DNA from 3 places in the Synechococcus sp. MU1611 genome. Region 2 is predicted to be linked to each of the others. Evidence: predicted binding sites of a transcription regulator. Region 2 holds the regulator's gene; each other region holds the start of a gene.

Region 1 (6,138 bases), on a different contig from region 2:
TCCGATCAGCCGCAGCCACCTCAACTTCGGCGAGCTTGGGCCGCCACTTGAAGATGGTGTACAGATCCGCCATTGCCTGAGTCGGATGTTCATCAATGCCATTGCCGGCATTAATGATCGGGATTCGCAGAGTTGACGTCATCGCATAAACAGCACCGGGATCGCTGTCCCGAAGCACCACGCAATCGCCGTAGTTGTTGAACATGTGGGCGACATCTTCAAGGGACTCGCCCTTGGCAATCCCGGTGGTAGCTCTGTCGGTGATGTTGATCGAGCTGCCACCAAGGCGATGCCAGGCACTGTCAAAAGAGAGACGGGTGCGCGTGCTCGGCTCGTAAAACGCGTTAATCAGAATCTTGCCGGTCAGGGGCGTGTTGTGGCGGCAATACCGATCTGGATTGCTCTCGAATTTCGCCGCCAGCCGAAACACCTGCAACAAGGCCTCGGGTCGAAACGGTTGGATCGACACCACATGCTGATTCACCAAATCCAGCAACGGCTCTCCGTCCTCGGCAATCGCAGCCAGCAGCTCCTGGGGTTGGTTCTGGCCATAGACATCGGGACCCATCGGCTGAAACCGAATCTGTACCGACGACGCTTCAACTACTGCTGAATTTGCCTGTGCCATAGCTAAATCGGATCAACACTCTGTTTGCCAAACCGAGTGCTAAGGCCAAGAACTACATCTTTTACCGGTAACAACAACAACACCCCTTCGTCCACAAAGAAAGATCTTCTTAAGCAAAGATCCGGAAAAAATGTTCAGCTGGTTACTAATACCTGCAGCCGTCACCACACACGACCGTTCCGCCACTCAACCCACCAAATCAGTAGCAACACGAACACAGACAGCACCAAGGCAAGCTGACTGGCCACCAGCAGAAACTGAAAGCCGGAGAGTCCAACAAGGCTGGCCATCAAAAAAAGACTTTGGATCATCCCTCCTCCTGCAACAAAGTGAAGTCAAACCTTTCCGGCCACGTGCGACTGCCGATCAGCATCACGACTGCTGATACGGCCGCCGAAAACACAGCGGCGCAGTAAGGCGCTATCAGCACATAAGCGAGCAGGCCAACAACGCTGCCGGCGAGCATGGCCGCAATGGCAGCCGTGCGATTGGCCGTGCGCCAGTACAGGCCGCAGGCCACTGGCCAGACCGTGGAGGCCACCAGGGCACCGGTAAAGAACAGCACCGACGCCAAAGAATCAAGCCGCGGCCAGGACAGGGCCAACGTGACGACCGCCAACCCCACCACCATCAGCCGCGCAGCCTGCTTGAGCTGCAGGTCACTGGCTTGGGGCCGCAACAGGCGGAAGTACACATCCTCCGCCAGAAGATCGGCGGTGGATGCCAACAGCGAATCCAGGGTGGAGGTGAGCGACGCAAACACCACCACAAACACCAGAGCAGCGCCGCCGGCGCCGAGCAGATCAGCTGCCATCACTGGGAACACCATGTTCACCTGCTCGAGAGGCAACTCACGCGCCAATGCCACCAGCCCGATGGAGCCCGTCACCATCGGCACGCTCATCCAGGCGACCCCCCCCAACACAAAGGAGGTCATCACCACCGAGCGACGGCTAGCGAAGACCCGAGACCACCAGATGTTGTTGTGAAACACCTCGCCCATCGAGAAGAGGGCGGAATTCCACGCGATCAACAAACCAGCAGGCAACAGCAGATCGAGCCGATCGGGATGCCGGGCAAGCAACGAGGCATGCACCTCGGGCATCGGGAATTGCCGGAAAGCGAGCACCGCCACCACCGCCAACAGCACCATGATCAAGAGCGACTGGATGAAATCGGTGCCGATCACGGCCCGCATCCCACCGAACAGGGTGTAGAGCGTGGCAACACCAATCACCACCACCATCCCCACGTGGTAATCGAAGCCTGAAAGGGCCTGCAGCAGCAGTCCGGCACCCATCGCCTGGGTCATCAAAAAACCCAGGGTGTAAATAGCGGTGATCACCATGAACACCCACCAAGCCAGGCGCCCGTAACGCAACCGAATGAAATCGCCGCTGGTGCGTCCGTTGGGCATCAGCTGCTTGATCCGCGAAGCCAGGGGAGCAAACAGGATCAGTCCAAGCCCTGCCAGGGCATAGCTGAACATGCCCCAAAGCCCGGTCTTGTAGCCGAATTCAGGGGCAAGCAACGTGGTGTTGCCGGTGACCCAGGAGGCCATCAACGTGGCGGTGCTCAGGGCCAGCCCGATGTTGCGCCCCGCCAGCATGTAGTCATCGGCATTGCCTTGACCGCGCCGACCCCAAGCAATCCCGAGGGCAACCCAGAGAACGGAGAACAACACCACCAGCGCCCAGGCGATCCCGGGCTGGAGGAAGGGAACCGAGTCAGCGGACATCCGTCGACCCCCTTCGGTTCCAATAAAGATGTCCGCGCAGAATCATCACCACCGTCGCCGCAGTAACAACGGCACCGAGGGCAAAGATCAGTCGCGCCCAGAGCAATTCATCCAAAGCGAAGACCCTTTGAACTCCAGAAACAGATAAGCAAAAGAGTCTTCCCCGCCTGGCCCTTCGCCCTCGATTCAGGTGCCTTCGGATACGCAAACATCAAGCGATCAGCGCCCTGTCACCTGAAATTGCGGAATGTGTAGCAACTACAACCCGAGGGGGTTGGGGCGACGCCTTGGATGAAATGTGCCCAGACCATCGGAATGTTCACCGACTACAAACCCACGGTCGGCTTCGACGAATATTTCTGCAGGGACACGGCGAGGCCTCGCGACGATCTGGCCACCCTGCTTGCATCGCTGGGGCAGATGGGATTGCCCGAGCTCAACCGCAGTCATGCCTCCGCCAGCCAGCTGCTGCGTCGCCTCGGTGCCACGTTCCGCCTGAACGATTCCGGCCTCAAGGGCAGTGAACGGATTCTTCCTTTCGATCCCTTACCCCGACTGATCGGCCGCAGCGACTGGATCAACCTGGAGCGGGGACTGCTGCAACGCCTGGAAGCCATCGACTGCTTCCTCGCCGACATCTACGGCCCGCAGCAGATCCTCAACGACGGTGTGATCCCGCGGGAAGACGTGGAAAGTTCCTCCGGCTGGCGACCTCAGATGCAGGGCATCAGCCTGCCCCTCAACCGCTGGTGCCACATCTCCGGACTCGACCTGATCCGCGACGGCAATGGCACCTGGCGTGTCCTGGAAGACAACCTGCGCTGCCCGTCAGGGGTGGCCTACTTCCTCGAGAATCGTCGGGTGATGAAACGGTTGTTCCCTGGCCTGTTCGAGGGCCGTGCCGTTCAACCGATCGACGCCTATCCCTCCCATCTGCTGCGCACCCTTCAGGACCTGGCGCCCTGGAGTGAAAGCCCTCGCTTGGCAATCCTGACGCCCGGGGTGTTCAACAGCGCCTATTTCGAGCACAGCTATCTGGCCCAGCAGATGGGCATTGCACTGGTTGAGGGACGGGACCTGGTCTGCGAAGACGGCCGGGTGTGGATGCGCAGCACCAACGGGCTCAAGCCCGTGGATGTGATCTACCGCCGTATCGACGACGATTTTCTCGATCCCACCGTGTTCCGGCAGGACTCGATGCTGGGGGTGCCGGGCCTGATCGACGTGCTTAGGCAAGGACGGGTCGCCATCGCCAATGCCCCCGGCACCGGCGTCGCCGACGACAAGCTGATCTACGCCCATGTGCCGGCAATGATCCGCTACTACCTCGATGAGGAGCCGATCATCGAGAACGTTCCCACCTATCTCTGTGCCCGGCCCGACGATCAGCGCTATGTGCTCGACCACCTCGAGCAACTGGTGGTGAAATCGGTGGCGGAAGCCGGGGGCTACGGAATGCTGATCGGCCCCCAGGCCAGCCGATCGGAACTGGCTGACTTCGACACCAAGATCCGTGCGAATCCCCGCAACTTCATCGCGCAGCCCACACTGCAGCTCTCCACCGTGCCATCCCTCAGTGACGGTGAGCTGTATCCCTGCCACGTGGATCTGCGCCCCTATGTGCTGCGCGGCTCAAACAGCTGGGTGAGCCCAGGGGGGCTGACGCGGGTGGCCCTCAAGCGGGGCTCACTGGTGGTGAATTCATCCCAAGGGGGCGGCTGTAAGGACACCTGGATCGTCGACGACCAACGGATGTCGGCACCGCAGCCAAAGGAGGCTGTGCCGTGTTGAGTCGCGTTGCCGATTCGCTCTACTGGATCAACCGTTATCTGGAACGCGCCGAAAACATCTCGCGTTTTCTGGAAGTAAGTGAAGCGATGGCTCTGGACTGTCCTCCGGGGAGCGCAGAACCATGGTTGCCGTTGGTGGAGGTGACAGGGGATCGGAACAGCTTCGACGTGGCCTATCCCGATGCCACTCCCAAACAAGTGGTGCGCTTCCTACTGCTGGACCGCAGCAATCCCAACAGCATCGTGAGCTGCATTGCGATGGCTCGGGAAAATGCAAGGCAGATCAGGGATGTGATCACCACGGAAATGTGGGAGCAGATCAATGATCTGCACTGGAGCCTGCAAGACGACGAAGACATCTGGCGGGAACCCGTGCAGGAGCAACTGCAGATCATCCGCCGCGGCTGCCAGCTTGTGTACGGGATCACCGACACCACACTGAGCCGCGATCTGAGCTGGCTGTTCAGCCAGCTGGGACGTCTGATCGAACGCGCTGACAAAACCTCCCGCATCCTCGACGTCAAATACTTCCTGCTGCTGCCGTCCACCGAGGAGGTCGGCGGGGTGCTGGATGAACTGCAGTGGATCACCCTGCTGCGCACGGCGGGCGCGTATCAGATGTACCGCCAGAGCGTCCAACAAGCGATCAGCCCCGCATCGGTGGCCCGCTTTTTGCTGCTGGATCCATTCTTTCCTCGGTCGGTGCGCTACTGCCTCCAGGGCATCAGCGACACCTTGCAACAGATCCAGCAGCACCCGAGCCAAGACACGCCAGATGATCTCGACTGCTTACGCGGCCAGCTCTTGGCCCGCTGGAGCTACGTGAGGATCGACAACCTGATCGAATCCGGTCTGCATGAAGCGATTGACCGGCTTCAACAGGACCTCAATCAACTCCACATCCTGATCCAGACCCGCTACTTCACCAGCGCCGACCTCCGTTCCACTCCCACCGATCCAGCATGCGCGCTCTCATCGTTCACCGCCTGACGTATCGGTATGAGGCCAGGGTCGTTCTGGGGGAGCATCGCCTCTGTCTGAAACCCAGGGGACAGGGGTTCCAGACCCTGCTGGACCATCACCTCAGCGTGCTGCCTGAACCTGAGCAACGTCGGGAACTGGTGGCCGCCAGCGGCGACGAAATCCAACGGCTCCACTTTCTTGGCAGCACCGAGCAACTCGTCTTTGAGGCCCGCAGTCTGGTGGAAACCCGGCCGGCACCACCGCTGCAGAGCTGCTTCAACGGACTCGAACCACCACTGCCCTACCCGCGGGGCCAACTCAACAGTGATCTGCAGGGCGCCTTAGAGGGCTGGTTGCCCAATGGCCAGCACGAACCCGCAGCCATCGACCTCACCCAGGAAGCGCTGATGGGCAGCAACCAACAGACCCTGGCCTTTCTGAATCAACTCATTGAACTGATTCAAGAGCGGGTGAAATACACCCAACGCCATGTGGGGCCGGCCTGGCCAGCGGGCCGAACCCTGCGCGAGCGAATCGGCTCTTGCCGAGATCTGGCCATGCTGATGGTGGCCTGCTGCCGCGTGGTGGGTCTTCCGGCCCGATTCGTGAGCGGATATCAACTGCAGCAACCTCCCCCGAACGAGTACGACCTCCATGCCTGGGCGGAGGTCTACCTACCTGGAGCGGGCTGGAGAGGCTTTGACCCCAGTGCCGGCAAGGAGGTCACCGAGCGCTATGTGGTGCTAGCCACCTCCTCCAAACCGGAACTCACCGCGGCCGTGAGCGGCAGCTTCAGCGGCCCCCCAGGAACAGCGAGTGAGCTGAATTGGCAGATTCAGATCAACGACGAAGCCTCCGGAACGGAGAACTCACAACACAACCTCGTTCAGGCCGCCTGAAGCAGAGGTTCCACCCCATGCAACTGGGGCTTCCGAGCAGAGCTATGGGTTGCAGCCATCAAGGCCGGGATCTCGGCGCTGTTGTAGACGCGAAATTCCCGCACAAGAGAGACGCCCTCC
Region 2 (6,138 bases):
GTCAAACGTTTGCTATCCGGAGAGCGCGGCCATTACGGCCCCATGGAACATGCACAGATCGTGCTGAACGTGGGCTGGTTCCCTCATTCGGTGATGCAGCAGGCCCGCACCCATCGGGTCGGCGTGAGCTTCGATGTGCAATCGATGCGCTACACGGGCGATCGCATCTGCAGAGCAGCGGATGGGGCCCTAGAGCTTGAAGAGGTGTTTTATTTGCGGCCCGTCGGCGACTACAGCGACAGGCAGGGCAAGAAATATGCCTACACGGAAGAGCTGCGCAACCAAGATCTTGATCTGTGCCGAAGCGCTGCCGAGCGATACAGGGATCTTCTCAAAACCGGCTTCTCCGAGGAGCACGCCCGCGGCATCCTTCCGTTCGACTACCGCCAGCACTTTGTGGTGAGCTTCAGTTTGCGCGCGTTTCTCCACTTCATGGATCTGCGGGCCAAACTCGATGCTCAGCTGGAGATCCGCCAGCTCTGCGATCTGATGTGGCCCCACATGGTGGATTGGGCTCCTGAGTTCGCCGCCTGGTACGAAAAAAGCAGGCTGCATCGAGCACGACTGGCCCCTTAAACCGGGGAGATCTAAACCTTGGCGAGCGTCACACGTTCGGGCTGGTGCTGGTATTTGCCCTGCCGATCGCTGTAGGTGGTCGCACAGGGATCACCCTCAAAAAACAACAGCTGACAGATACCTTCATCGGCATAGATCCGGCAGTCAGCACCGGAGCTGTTGCTGAATTCAAGGGTGAGGTGACCCTCCCAGCTAGCTTCCGCTGGGGTGGTATTCACAATGATTCCAAGGCGCGCATAGGTGCTCTTGCCCAAACAGATCACAGTGATGTTGGGAGGAACTCGAAGCTTTTCAAGCGCTACGCCAAGGCCATAAGAGTGGGCCGGAAGAATGAAATAGCGGCCGTCCTCATCTTCATGGAGAGGAGTGGGCTCGAGATTGGCCGGATTGAACCGCTTGGGATTCATCACCGTGCCGGGAACGTGCCGGAAGATCAAAAATTCCTGAGGAGACAGGCGTAGGTCGTAGCCGTAGGAGGAGCAACCAAAGCTCAGCACCGGACGCAGCTTCTGCTCCGGATCCAGATGACGGACGAGGCCGCTCTGGAATGGCTCGATCATTCCCTGCCCAGCCTGTTCAGTGATCCAGCGATCGCACTTGAGCATCAGAAACCTCGGCGCAACTCCGTGACTTGATCTGCCATCTCCACCACGCCGGCGGGGATCGCAGGTCCTGTGATGATCACATCCATCGAGGCGGGCCGCTGCTCGAGAGCTGCAATCACGTCCGATTCATTGAGGTAACCGAAGGCAACAGCCAGGCCGATTTCATCCAGGACCAACTGGTCGAGATCCCCCTGAATCAAATGCTGACGGCAGATGGACCAAACGGCAGCAACCGCCTCCGCACCGCCGGGGTGATTCGGAGAAGAGAGGCAGAGAGGCACCTCGGGCCGTAGCCAGACCAGGCCTCCACATAGTTGGACTCGACCTGCGGGCCCCTGCTGCACGCCCCCTTTGAGGAACTGACTGATCAGAACACGACTGCCCAGACCAGCGGCACGCATCGCTTGACTGAGAACACTGGCGAAACTGCCGCGATAGGGCGCTGTGTGGACCTGGAGCTGCCCTTCGGGAGCCACCAGATATAGCGGTGGAGGATCTGCAACAGGTGGCAGGGGCCTGAGTCCAGCCCGCTGCAAAGCCTGCTGATCCCTATCCAGAGAGTTCTGGAACGCTTGGGGGTCGGCAAGGCTTGTGGTCATCGCGGCAACATCCGTCCGGGCAATCCCGGCAAGACCTTGAATGTAGCGGCGAGATGACATTCCACAAGTGCATTGACACCACCCATGGTGTTTGGACGGGCGAGAACCAACCGCCTGCGAGGCTTGAAGAACTGCACACCACCGATGAGCCAAACCGCTGGAAGCCGCACCGATGGCCGTCGCCCTGAGCAATTACGGCCGTTCTCGGTGACCTGGAATCCCATGGGTTTTGCCTTGAGCTCCCTTGTGGTTCACACCGGCCGAACCGCTGTTCTCTGCAGCGTCTGCCTGGAGGACAAGGTTCCACGCTGGCGGAAGGGGGAAGGGTTGGGGTGGCTCAGCGCCGAATACCGGTTACTGCCGGGATCCACGCCGCAGCGGCAATCACGAGAGCTCATGAAATTGTCGGGCCGCACGCAGGAGATTCAACGGTTGATCGGCCGAAGCCTTCGCGCTGTGATCGACATGAAGCGACTGGGCGAGCGCACCTTGCTGATCGACTGCGATGTGATCCAGGCCGACGCCGGAACACGGACTGCATCCATCACGGGAGCTTGGCTCGGCCTTGAGCAAGCCTGCCTTTCACTCGTGGATGAGGGGATTCTGGAGCAATCGCCACTGGTCGACCAGGTGGCGGCCGTGTCCGTCGGCCTGGTGGATGGCCAGGCCTTGCTGGATCTGGACTACAGCGAAGACAGCAAAGCTGAGGTGGACCTGAATGTTGTGCAGGCTGGCGATGGTCGCCTGTTGGAGATCCAGGGAACTGCGGAGGGAGCGCCTTTCAGCCGCAGCCAACTCAATGAATTACTGGATCTGGCTGAGCCTGGATTGACATCCCTGATGCAGGCGCAACGCCAAGCGATGAGCGAGCACAGCAGAGTTACGTAATAACCGCTACACGGCGGCCACCGTTGGCTCCGTAACTTCGCCTCACAAGGGGGTTGTCATGACCAGTAGCCGAGGTTTCAGCCGATACGCCCCGCAGATGGTGGCTCCAACCCCCAGCACAGAACCGGCCAACCGCTCCCTCCTGGAAATCATCCGGGACCTGGACGGCGCCAGCAGTGAACTGGTGGACCGCAACAAGACCATCTTTTTCCCTGGAGATCCTGCTGAACGGGTCTATCTGATCCGCCGCGGCGCGGTCCGTCTCTCCCGCGTCTACGAGTCAGGGGAAGAGATCACAGTGGCCTTGCTGCGCGAGAACAGCCTCTTCGGGGTGCTGTCGTTGCTGACCGGTCAACGGTCTGATCGCTTCTACCACGCCGTAGCCTTCACCAGAGTCGAGATGGTGACGGCGCCTGCGACATCCGTGAAGGCAGCGATCGAGGCGGATACCAGCGTTGGCCTGCGCTTGCTGCAGGGCCTTTCCAGTCGGATTCTTCAGACCGAAACGATGATCGAAACGCTGACCCACAGGGACATGTCATCCCGACTGGTGAGCTTTCTGCTGGTGCTGTGCAGGGATTTCGGCGTTGCGGATGAACTGGGAATCACCATCGACCTGCGCCTGTCCCATCAGGCCATCGCCGAAGCGATTGGCTCAACGCGCGTGACAATCACGCGTCTGCTGGGAGACTTGCGTCAATCCGGTCTGGTTCAGATTGACCGCAAAAAAATCACCGTTCTGGATCCAATCGCTCTGGCCAAACGATTCAGCTAGGCAGCACGTCAACCCACAGGTGCGGCCATGAGTGGCTGGGCACTGATCCTGGTTCTGCTGGTGCTCGGGGGCGTTCTGTCGACCCTGGGTGACCGGCTGGGAAGTCGTGTTGGCAAGGCCCGCCTGAGTCTGTTCAAGATGCGCCCGCGACGGACCGCCGTTCTGATCACGGTGCTGACCGGCAGCCTGATCAGCGCACTATCGCTCGGCCTGCTGCTGCTGGTGAGCCGCCAGCTGCGGGTGGGCCTGTTTGAACTGGATGCTCTGCAAGACCGGCTCCAGGACAGCCGGCGGCAGCTCGATGCAGCCGAACGGGAACGGGAAGAGACCCGAACAGAAGCCAACCGGATCGCCGCTGAACTCAAGCAGTCACAGCAACGGGCTGACACCCTGCGCCGCGAACTGGCTCCTCTGCAGAACGAACGCGCCCAGCTCGAAGCAGAACGTGAGCGTCTGAGCCGCGACATCGCCTCCCGCGATGCCGACATCCAGCGCACGGAGGCCGAATTGAACAGCGTGCGGAGCCGAATCCGAGCTGGCGAGCAGGAACTCAAGGAACTCGAATTCAACCTGGTCGCCCTGAGGCGTGGATCGGTGGTGATCAGTAGCGGACAGACCTTGGCGAGAGCAACGGTTCGTCTCGATGCTCCTGATCAAGCGAAACAGGCTGTCGACAGGCTGCTTCAAGAGGCCAATGCCAACGCCTACGGCAAGGTGAGGCCGGGTGAAGCACCCGAACGACAGTTGATCCGCGTTCCCCGCAGCGACGTGGAACGCCTACAGAACATCATCCGCAAGCCGGACACCTGGGTGATCTCGCTGCGCTCCGCCACCAATGTGCTGCGTGGTGAAACGGCGGTGTACGCCTTCCCCGAAGTGCGTCCGAACCGCCCAGTAGCTCAAAGCGGTGACGTGCTGGCGACCACCACACTACGAACGGATGAACGCACACCAGAGGGCATTCGAACACGGCTGAACCTTCTCTTGGCATCGGCCTATGCCGAGGTGCAACGGCGAGGATCCCTGACGGAAGGACTGCAATTCGATGGATCAGCACTCTCCCAACTGGCCCAGACATTGATGGAGGGACCCAGCAAAAGCGTGGTCTTGAAGGTGATTGCCGCAGGGATCAGCTACAGCGCCGATGCTGTTGTGGTCGAGGTTGAGGCATCCCCATGAAGCGGGTGGCCGTACTCGACCCAGGCCGCTGCAAATGTGGCCTTGTGCTGGCCGATCTTCAGCATGGTCTTGTCAGCGAGGGCCATGTTCTGAGCCCAGAGGCCGTGGAACCCTGGCTCGAGCAGTGGAATCAAGACCAAGCTCTAGATCGCATCCTGATTGGCGACGGAACAGGAAGCCAAGCGTGGATCAAGCGGCTGGAAGGCCTGGGCAGCCTCACCGTGATTCCGGAGCAGGGGACCACCCTGCGGGCAAGACAGCGTTACTGGACGCTGTGGCCAGCTCGGGGTTGGCGCCGAGTTCTACCGAAAGGGCTGCGCATTCCACCGGTGGACCTGGATGCTGTTGCCGCCTTAGTCATGCTGGAAGAGCACCTGGGGTGCCGCCTGCAATGGCCAGAGCCTGCACCCACGTTCTTGCTCAAAACCTGGCCCTGACCATGAAGGTGTAGTCACCTCCTGGTTCGAGCTTGTAATCAGAACGCACCAGGAACCGCCGCAAGGCATCCTCGATCAGGGCACGTCCTAAGGACGGCTCCACCATCAGCTCGCCGCGGTCAAACGCCCAGGAAAACTGCCACTCAAAGCCTCCGGCAGAGACCTCACCCTCCACACATTTCGCCTGAAAACATTGGCGAAGCACCCGTAGATGGGCTGTTGTCGCCGGAAGAGCCGGCATCAGTCTTCGGACTCCAGGTCGTAGCGAAACCCGTTGATCCAGGTCCCGGCGCGCTCAAAGCTCTGACGTTGAAGACGATTAATCCCTTCCAGGACAGCGTCCAGAACAGCGCCCACACAGGGTTGCTCCAGCTTGCTGAAGGGACCAAGCACGTGAGACACCGTTCGGGCACGACGCTCGGCAGGGTTCTCAGCCGGAGCACCAATCCCGATCCGCAGCCTGGGGAACGCCTGGGTGCCGAGATGCTGAATGGTGCTACGCAGTCCGTTGTGACCTCCAGCACTGCCCTGAGCACGCAGCCTCAAACGGCCAAGGGGGAGATCCATATCGTCAACCAGCACCAGCAGTTGATGGGGCTCGAGGCCAAACCAATCGAGCGCAGCACGAATTGCACGACCGCTGTCGTTCATGTACGTCTGCGGCATGAGGAGGCGCAAACGCTGATCACCCACTCCTGTGTCGGCCGCCAATCCATGCAATTTGGCTTGCTGCCGAAAGCTGAATCCGGAACGCTCCGAAAAAAGCTCCAAAGCCATGAAGCCGATGTTGTGGCGCGTGCCCGTGTATTTCGTGCCGGGGTTTCCCAGTCCCACGACAAGCTTGAGATCGGTGGTCATACCACTGTGGCGACTCAGTTGTGGCGACTCAGTCGCCGGGGGGAAGTTCTTCGACCGGTTTGGCAGCGTCCGCCGGCACCTCCGGATCTGCCATGGCTTTGTTGATCTCGCGCTCAAATTCCTTGGACGCGGATTGGAATCCCTTCAGGGTCTTTCCCAACGTGCGACCAAGCTCCGGCAAGCGCTTCGGACCGAAAACCAATAGCGCAACGGCGCCGATA
Region 3 (6,138 bases), on a different contig from region 2:
GCCGTGACATGTTCCTCCACGGTCTGGATGACTTGCCTCAGGAGGAGCGCGCCAGCTGGGAAACCTTGCTTCAGCAGTCCAATGCCCTGGTGCAGGGAGCGATGCTCGCTGAAAACCAGGTGGACGATCCCGACCTCGATGCGGTGGTTGGCTTTACCCCCAGTTGCCTGCAGCCGTGGCTGGCCTGTGCGCCCTTGGTGCCGGAGCTTCTGGCGGAGTCTCATGCTGCAGCCCTGCAGGATTACTCCCCGGGTAAAGCGATTGCTGAGCAATTGGATGCGGATCAACTTGAAGGGCGCCATGCCCTGGACAAGGCCCAGTACGTCTGGATCAAGACCATGTTGGAGGGCCAGATCTTGACTTGGGGCGGTGACCGGGTCGACATGGCCAATTCCATGGAGGCCCGACCGGCCTTCCTGGATCACCATCTGGCCGCTGTTGCCGTGCAAGTGCCTCCCGAACTGCGGATTAAGGGGAAAACCGAGAAATACGTGTTGCGGGAAGCCATGGCGGGTTTGTTGCCGGAGGTGTTGTATCGGCGTGAGAAGTTCGCCTTCATGGCGCCGCCAGCCCATACGGAGCCCGAGAAGTGGGAGCAGATGAAGCAACTCGCCGATGACTACCTCAGTGATGAGGCGATCGATGCCGCTGGTTTATTGAGCAAGGCCGGCGTTAGCGCCTTGTTTGCACGTCATGCGGACCCTGCCACCACCGATGCGGAGCGTGTGCAGATGGATGCCGTGATCAATCATCTGCTGGGTGTGCAGATGTTGCACCGGATGTTTGTGGCAGAGGACGTGCCAGCCCTGGCCCGTCGGGAGGCCGACCGCCTGGGGTGGCGGGTGCTGATGCCCGTTTGAATTCTTTGATCAGCGTTAAATCGTTGCGCTAGCTACAAGCCAATCGGCCGAGTCAGGTCAAAGTACTTACCCCTTTGAACTGCAGGTCACGGCATTGCCAGGGCTCATCTCGGCGTCTCCGACTACCCCTGCATCGAGGGTCGAGCCAGTCAAAATTGCGGCGCGACCAAACCACAATCGTTTGGTTGGCACGATTGAGCAGCTTGCCAGGATTGGCGCGAAGCCGGATGGCAGCGTTTGTCGACGCGGGTTTTCAGCGGAAGACGTTCAGGGCCGTGAGTTGCTGGCCAGTTGGATGAAGCAGTTGGGCATGCAGGTGCGTGTGGATGCTGCTGGCAATTTGATCGGGCGTCTTGAAGGCCTCGATCCACACCGTCCTGCTTTGGTGACCGGCTCACACCTCGACACCGTGCCCACCGGTGGACGCTTTGATGGTGCCCTGGGTGTTCTTGCAGGTCTGGAAGCCTGCCGCGCTCTTCAGGACCAGGGCATGAGGCTGCGGCACGGCATTGAGTTGATCGCCTTTGCCGATGAGGAGTCGACCATGGTGGGTTGCAAAGGCTTGGCGGGGACGGCTTCCGCTAACCCGGAGAGTTACGTCACCAGCAACGGCCAGGCGATTCAAGAGAATCTGGCGCGAATCGGGGGGCATTGGCCTTCGCTGGCGTCGGCCCGACGCTCCGATGAGGCCTATGCCGCTTTTCTTGAGTTGCATGTTGAACAGGGCGGCGTTCTCGAGCAACGCGGGGATGCCATTGGTGTTGTTGAGGGTGTTGTTGGTCAGCGTCGGTTCAGCATCAATGTGCAGGGACAGGCCAATCACGCCGGCACCACACCGATGGGTCTGCGACAGGACGCCCTCGTGGCGGCGTCGCGCATTGTTCTTGCCGTCGAGGCGATGGCATCCCGCCATCCAGGAGATCCTGTGGCGACCGTGGGTCGACTGGAGGTTTGGCCCAATGCCGCCAATGTCGTCCCCGGCGCTGTCGCCCTGACGGTCGACCTGAGGGATGTTGACCCGACTGTTCTCGATCAATTGGTGGAGGAGTTGATGCAGCAGGTCGAAAGCATTGGTGCTGAAACGGGCTGCCCGATTTCGGTGGACCCACAGTTCAGTGTTGATCCCACCCCTGCTGATGCTGTGGTGATGGCCACGATTGCTGAGGCCTCGGCCGATCTCGGCTTGTCTCACAGCCATCTCCCCAGCCGAGCCAGCCACGATGCGCAGGAGGTTGGTCGCCGTTGGCCGATGGGCATGATTTTTGTTCCCAGTCGGGGCGGTTTGAGTCACTCAGCTGCGGAGTTCACCAGCGACGAACAGTGCTGGGCGGGCACTTCGGTGCTTTTGGAAACGCTGCTGCGGCTCGACCGCCAGCTGCCGTGACCTTTTCGATCCTGGCCCGTGATCCCAGCAACGGCCGCTTTGGCGTGGCTGTTGCCACCTGTCATCTGGCCGTTGGATCCACCGTGCCCCACATCCGCGCAGGAGTTGGCGCTGTGGCGACCCAGGCCCATACCAATCCCTATCTGGGGATCTGTGGTCTTGAACGCTTGGAGCAGAGTGCGGATGCGGAGAGTGTTTTGGCCAGCCTTCTGGCGGATGATCAGCATCGTGATCGGCGTCAGTTTCATCTGATCGACCTGGATGGTCGAACGGCCTGTTGGACGGGGCAGGATTGCGGGGCTTGGGCTGGGCACCGCCATCGGCGTGACTTGTCTGTCGCCGGCAATTGTTTGGTTGACGACGGTGTTGTGGAGGCGATGGAGCAGGCGTATCTCACCAGCGATCCCAGCTGGAAACTTGGTCGACGCCTGATGGCTGCCCTGCAGGCGGGGGAGGCTGCTGGAGGCGATCACCGCTCCGATTTCTGCACCTCAGCAGCCGTGCAGGTGAGTGGTGAAGCTGCCTTTCCGCTGTTGGACCTACGGGTTGATTTCCATGAGCGTGCGGTGGAACAGTTGATGGAGGTTTACGAACGCAGCCAGGCACTTTGGGCCCAGGAATGGAGGGATGAACTCTCAGAGTTGCCCATGCTCAACCGGTTGGTGGCTTAGTGATTCGCGTTGGTTTGTGCCATTAAAAAAAGCCCATCAACACTGGGTGTCGAGGGCTTTTTGCAAAACTCTGAATGGCTCAACTGGGGACTGTGGCTTCCCACTCCACATTCAAACCAGCTTGACGCGCATCATTGACGAGGTCGTCGATGCAATCCATTCCAAATGCAGCCTGGCCAGACAGCAAGGCATCCCATTCGCTGGCTGGGAAGTGGGTTTGCAGCCAGAACACGCCGTGCACGCTGGAGGGATTCACCTGCACAAGGCCTTTGTCGAGGCGGGAAGTGATGAGATCCAACGTCGTTGCTGAGGCTGGATCTATTACGCCCTAATCCTCGGAACTGGAATGTTCGAGTTGCTACAGATTGAGAAGTTGGCCTAGCGCGTGTAGCCCACCCCGCGGTACACGAGCTGCACCGGAGTGCGGTGGCTGTTGATCTGGCGGGATTGGTACACGTTGCGGCGGTAGACCAGCTGCACACCGGGCCTGCTCTCAGTGGCGTTCTTTTGCTGGTACTGATGCCCGCGATAGAGAAGGGTGGTCATTGGAAGGTCCTCGAAGCAAGCTCAGGTCCCCGTTCCATGGCCTGAGGCGAACTGCGCTTCGCGTGGTGCGAAGTGAACGATCGGTAGCTGTTGCTACAAAACTATTGAAGCGTTTTCGGTCGTTGTGTTGATGTTCGGTTCGATACTTGATCTGAAAAGTTTTTGCTTTTGTTTATTTTTATCCGTAGAAATTAGTTGGCCTTGCTGATGTGAATCACCTGGTCTTGCAGCACTCCTGCAGCTGATCGAGCGCAGCATTGAAAAAGTGTCGACCTTGCTCTTGCAGCTTGTCTCCAAGCCAGCGCCACTCCCGCATCAGGCGTTCGGGCCCTTCAGGCCCAAGGGCGCTCATCACATAGGTGTGGTCGTTGGCGATCCAGCGTTGCAGTGCGTCTCTGTTGATCTCGAGGTGGCATTGCAGGCCAATGGCGTGATCGCCGATTCGAAACACCTGTTCCGCACAGTGCAGCGAGGAACCAAGAAGGGTTGCATCGCCTGGCAGGTGGATGCGATCGCCATGCCAATGCAGCACCAAGCTGCTGCTCGGTTGTCCCTGCAGTAAGGCCTCATCGCTCCGTTCAGCAACCCAGTGGATTGCCCCCAGTCCCAGTTCCTTGAGTTGCTGTGGTGGCGCTCCAACCTGCAGGGGTTCCACGGATCCGCCAGCAGCGACAGCCAAGAGCTGCGCCCCCAGGCAGATGCCCAGCACCGGTCGACGCTGCTGGTGCCAGGCCGTCAACCAGTTCAGCTCGGCTTGGAGCCAGTGCAGGTCTTGACGATGCTGCTCGTTCACCCCCATTGGTCCCCCCAGCACCAGCGCGATGCTGTTCGGGCATTCACTTGGGTGCGGCAGGCGGTCGCCTCGGTCGGGCCGCAGGGTCCGGAGAGTCATTCCCCGTTCCCGTGCCAGTTGTTCCACCAGTTCGGGCCCTTCGTGGTCAACGTGCTGGATCACCAGCAGGGTGGTGGTCAAAGCAGCAGATAGCGCTGGGCGAGGGGCAGCACTTCGGCGGGCTCGCAGGTGAGCAGTTCACCGTCGGCGAACACCTCATAGGTCTGCGGGTCCACGCTCACCTTCGGCAGGGCGGAATTGAGTTTGAGAGCGCTTTTGCCCACGCTGCGGGTGTCCTTCACCGCCATGCAGGTGCGCTCCAGACCCAGTTGACGTTGGATATCAGCATCCATGGCGGCTGCGCTCACGAAGGTGAGGCAGCTGGGAGCCAAGGCTTTGCCGAAGGCGCCGAACATGGGCCTGCCGTGCACGGGCCCGGGGGTGGGAATGGAGGCGTTGGCATCGCCCATCTGGGCCCACACGATCGAACCGCCCTTGATCACCAGTTCCGGGCGAATGCCGAAGAAGCCCGGCTTCCACAGCACGAGATCGGCGAGCTTGCCGGTTTCGATCGAGCCCACCTCGCTGCTGATGCCATGGGCAAGAGCGGGGTTGATTGTCACCTTGGCGATGTAGCGCTTCAGCCGATGGTTGTCGTTGCGGTTGGAGTCTTCCGGGAGCGCACCGCGCTGCACCTTCATCTTGTGGGCGGTCTGGAAGGTGCGGGTGATCACTTCGCCCACGCGCCCCATGGCCTGGGAGTCGCTGGCGATGATCGAGAAGGCGCCGAGGTCGTGAAGGATGTCTTCGGCGGCGATCGTTTCGCGGCGAATCCGCGATTCGGCAAAAGCCACGTCCTCGGGGATTTTGGGGTCGAGGTGGTGGCACACCATCAGCATGTCGAGGTGCTCCTCGAGCGTGTTGCGGGTGTAGGGCCGGGTGGGATTCGTGCTGCTCGGCAGCACATTTGCTTCGCCGCAGATCTTGATGATGTCTGGGGCATGGCCGCCGCCGGCACCTTCGGTGTGGAAGGTGTGGATCGTGCGTCCCTTGATGGCGGCGATCGTGTCTTCCACGAAGCCGGCTTCGTTCAGGGTGTCGGTGTGGATGCACACCTGCACATCCATCCGGTCGGCCACCGACAGACAGGCATCGATGGTGGCCGGCGTGGTGCCCCAGTCTTCATGCAGCTTCAGGCCGCAGGCACCGGCGCGCACCTGTTCCTCCAGGGCTTCCGGGGTGCTGGCGTTGCCCTTGCCAAAGAAGCCCAGGTTCACCGGCAAGCCTTCGGCGGCCTGGAGCATTCGCCCGATGTGAAACGCCCCAGGGGTGCAGGTGGTGGCATTGGTGCCGGTGGCTGGTCCGGTGCCGCCGCCCATCAGGGTGGTGACGCCACTGGCCAGAGCAGTTTCGATCTGCTGGGGGCAGATGAAGTGGATGTGGGTGTCGATGCCACCGGCCGTGAGGATGTGACCTTCCCCAGCGATCGCCTCGGTGCCGGGGCCCACCACGATCGTGACCCCTTCCTGGGTGTCGGGGTTGCCGGCTTTGCCGATGCCCACGATCCGGCCGTCTTTGAGGCCGACATCGGCTTTGACGATGCCCCACCAATCGAGGATCAAGGCATTGGTGATCACCGTGTCGACGGCGCCTTCGGCTCGAGGTGTCTGGGACTGGCCCATGCCATCGCGAATCACCTTGCCGCCGCCGAATTTCACCTCGTCGCCGTACACGGTGAAATCCTTCTCGACTTCGAGGATCAGCTCGGTGTCCGCAAGGCGAACCCGGTCGCCGGTGGTGGGTCCGTAGGTCTCGGCGTAGGCCTGGCGGGAGATGCGGTAGGGC

What was found. The regulator NtcA, encoded in region 2, controls nitrogen genes in cyanobacteria. The targets are predictions, from matches to a motif close to GTANCNNNNGNTAC.
Region 1: FZZ92_RS05840 (circularly permuted type 2 ATP-grasp protein) is a predicted target of NtcA. The motif match lies at 2,557-2,570, and genes of this name have one in related genera.
Region 3: FZZ92_RS05805 (DUF4278 domain-containing protein) is a predicted target of NtcA. The motif match lies at 3,545-3,558, and genes of this name have one in related genera.

What each region holds. Positions count from the first base shown of each region.
Region 1 is NZ_VTLC01000002.1:263,691-269,828, forward strand. It holds gene FZZ92_RS05830 (aspartate carbamoyltransferase) at 1-628, opposite strand, end outside; gene FZZ92_RS13115 (hypothetical protein) at 790-918, opposite strand; gene FZZ92_RS05835 (sodium:solute symporter family protein) at 936-2,366, opposite strand; gene FZZ92_RS05840 (circularly permuted type 2 ATP-grasp protein) at 2,682-4,157, shown strand; gene FZZ92_RS05845 (alpha-E domain-containing protein) at 4,151-5,146, shown strand; gene FZZ92_RS05850 (transglutaminase family protein) at 5,119-6,018, shown strand; gene FZZ92_RS05855 (redox protein) at 6,006-6,138, opposite strand, start outside.
Region 2 is NZ_VTLC01000004.1:33,275-39,412, forward strand. It holds gene thyX (FAD-dependent thymidylate synthase) at 1-576, shown strand, start outside; gene dcd (dCTP deaminase) at 588-1,181, opposite strand; gene FZZ92_RS08985 (cob(I)yrinic acid a,c-diamide adenosyltransferase) at 1,181-1,780, opposite strand; gene rph (ribonuclease PH) at 1,925-2,668, shown strand; gene ntcA (global nitrogen regulator NtcA) at 2,727-3,443, shown strand; gene FZZ92_RS09000 (DUF3084 domain-containing protein) at 3,471-4,622, shown strand; gene FZZ92_RS09005 (resolvase) at 4,619-5,059, shown strand; gene FZZ92_RS09010 (DUF3146 family protein) at 5,043-5,300, opposite strand; gene pth (aminoacyl-tRNA hydrolase) at 5,300-5,917, opposite strand; gene FZZ92_RS09020 (TatA/E family twin arginine-targeting protein translocase) at 5,946-6,138, opposite strand, start outside.
Region 3 is NZ_VTLC01000002.1:255,891-262,028, reverse strand. It holds gene asnB (asparagine synthase (glutamine-hydrolyzing)) at 1-860, shown strand, start outside; gene FZZ92_RS05820 (Zn-dependent hydrolase) at 955-2,244, shown strand; gene FZZ92_RS05815 (DUF1028 domain-containing protein) at 2,241-2,915, shown strand; gene FZZ92_RS05810 (hypothetical protein) at 2,995-3,213, opposite strand; gene FZZ92_RS05805 (DUF4278 domain-containing protein) at 3,294-3,461, opposite strand; gene FZZ92_RS05800 (type 1 glutamine amidotransferase) at 3,676-4,434, opposite strand; gene ureC (urease subunit alpha) at 4,431-6,138, opposite strand, start outside.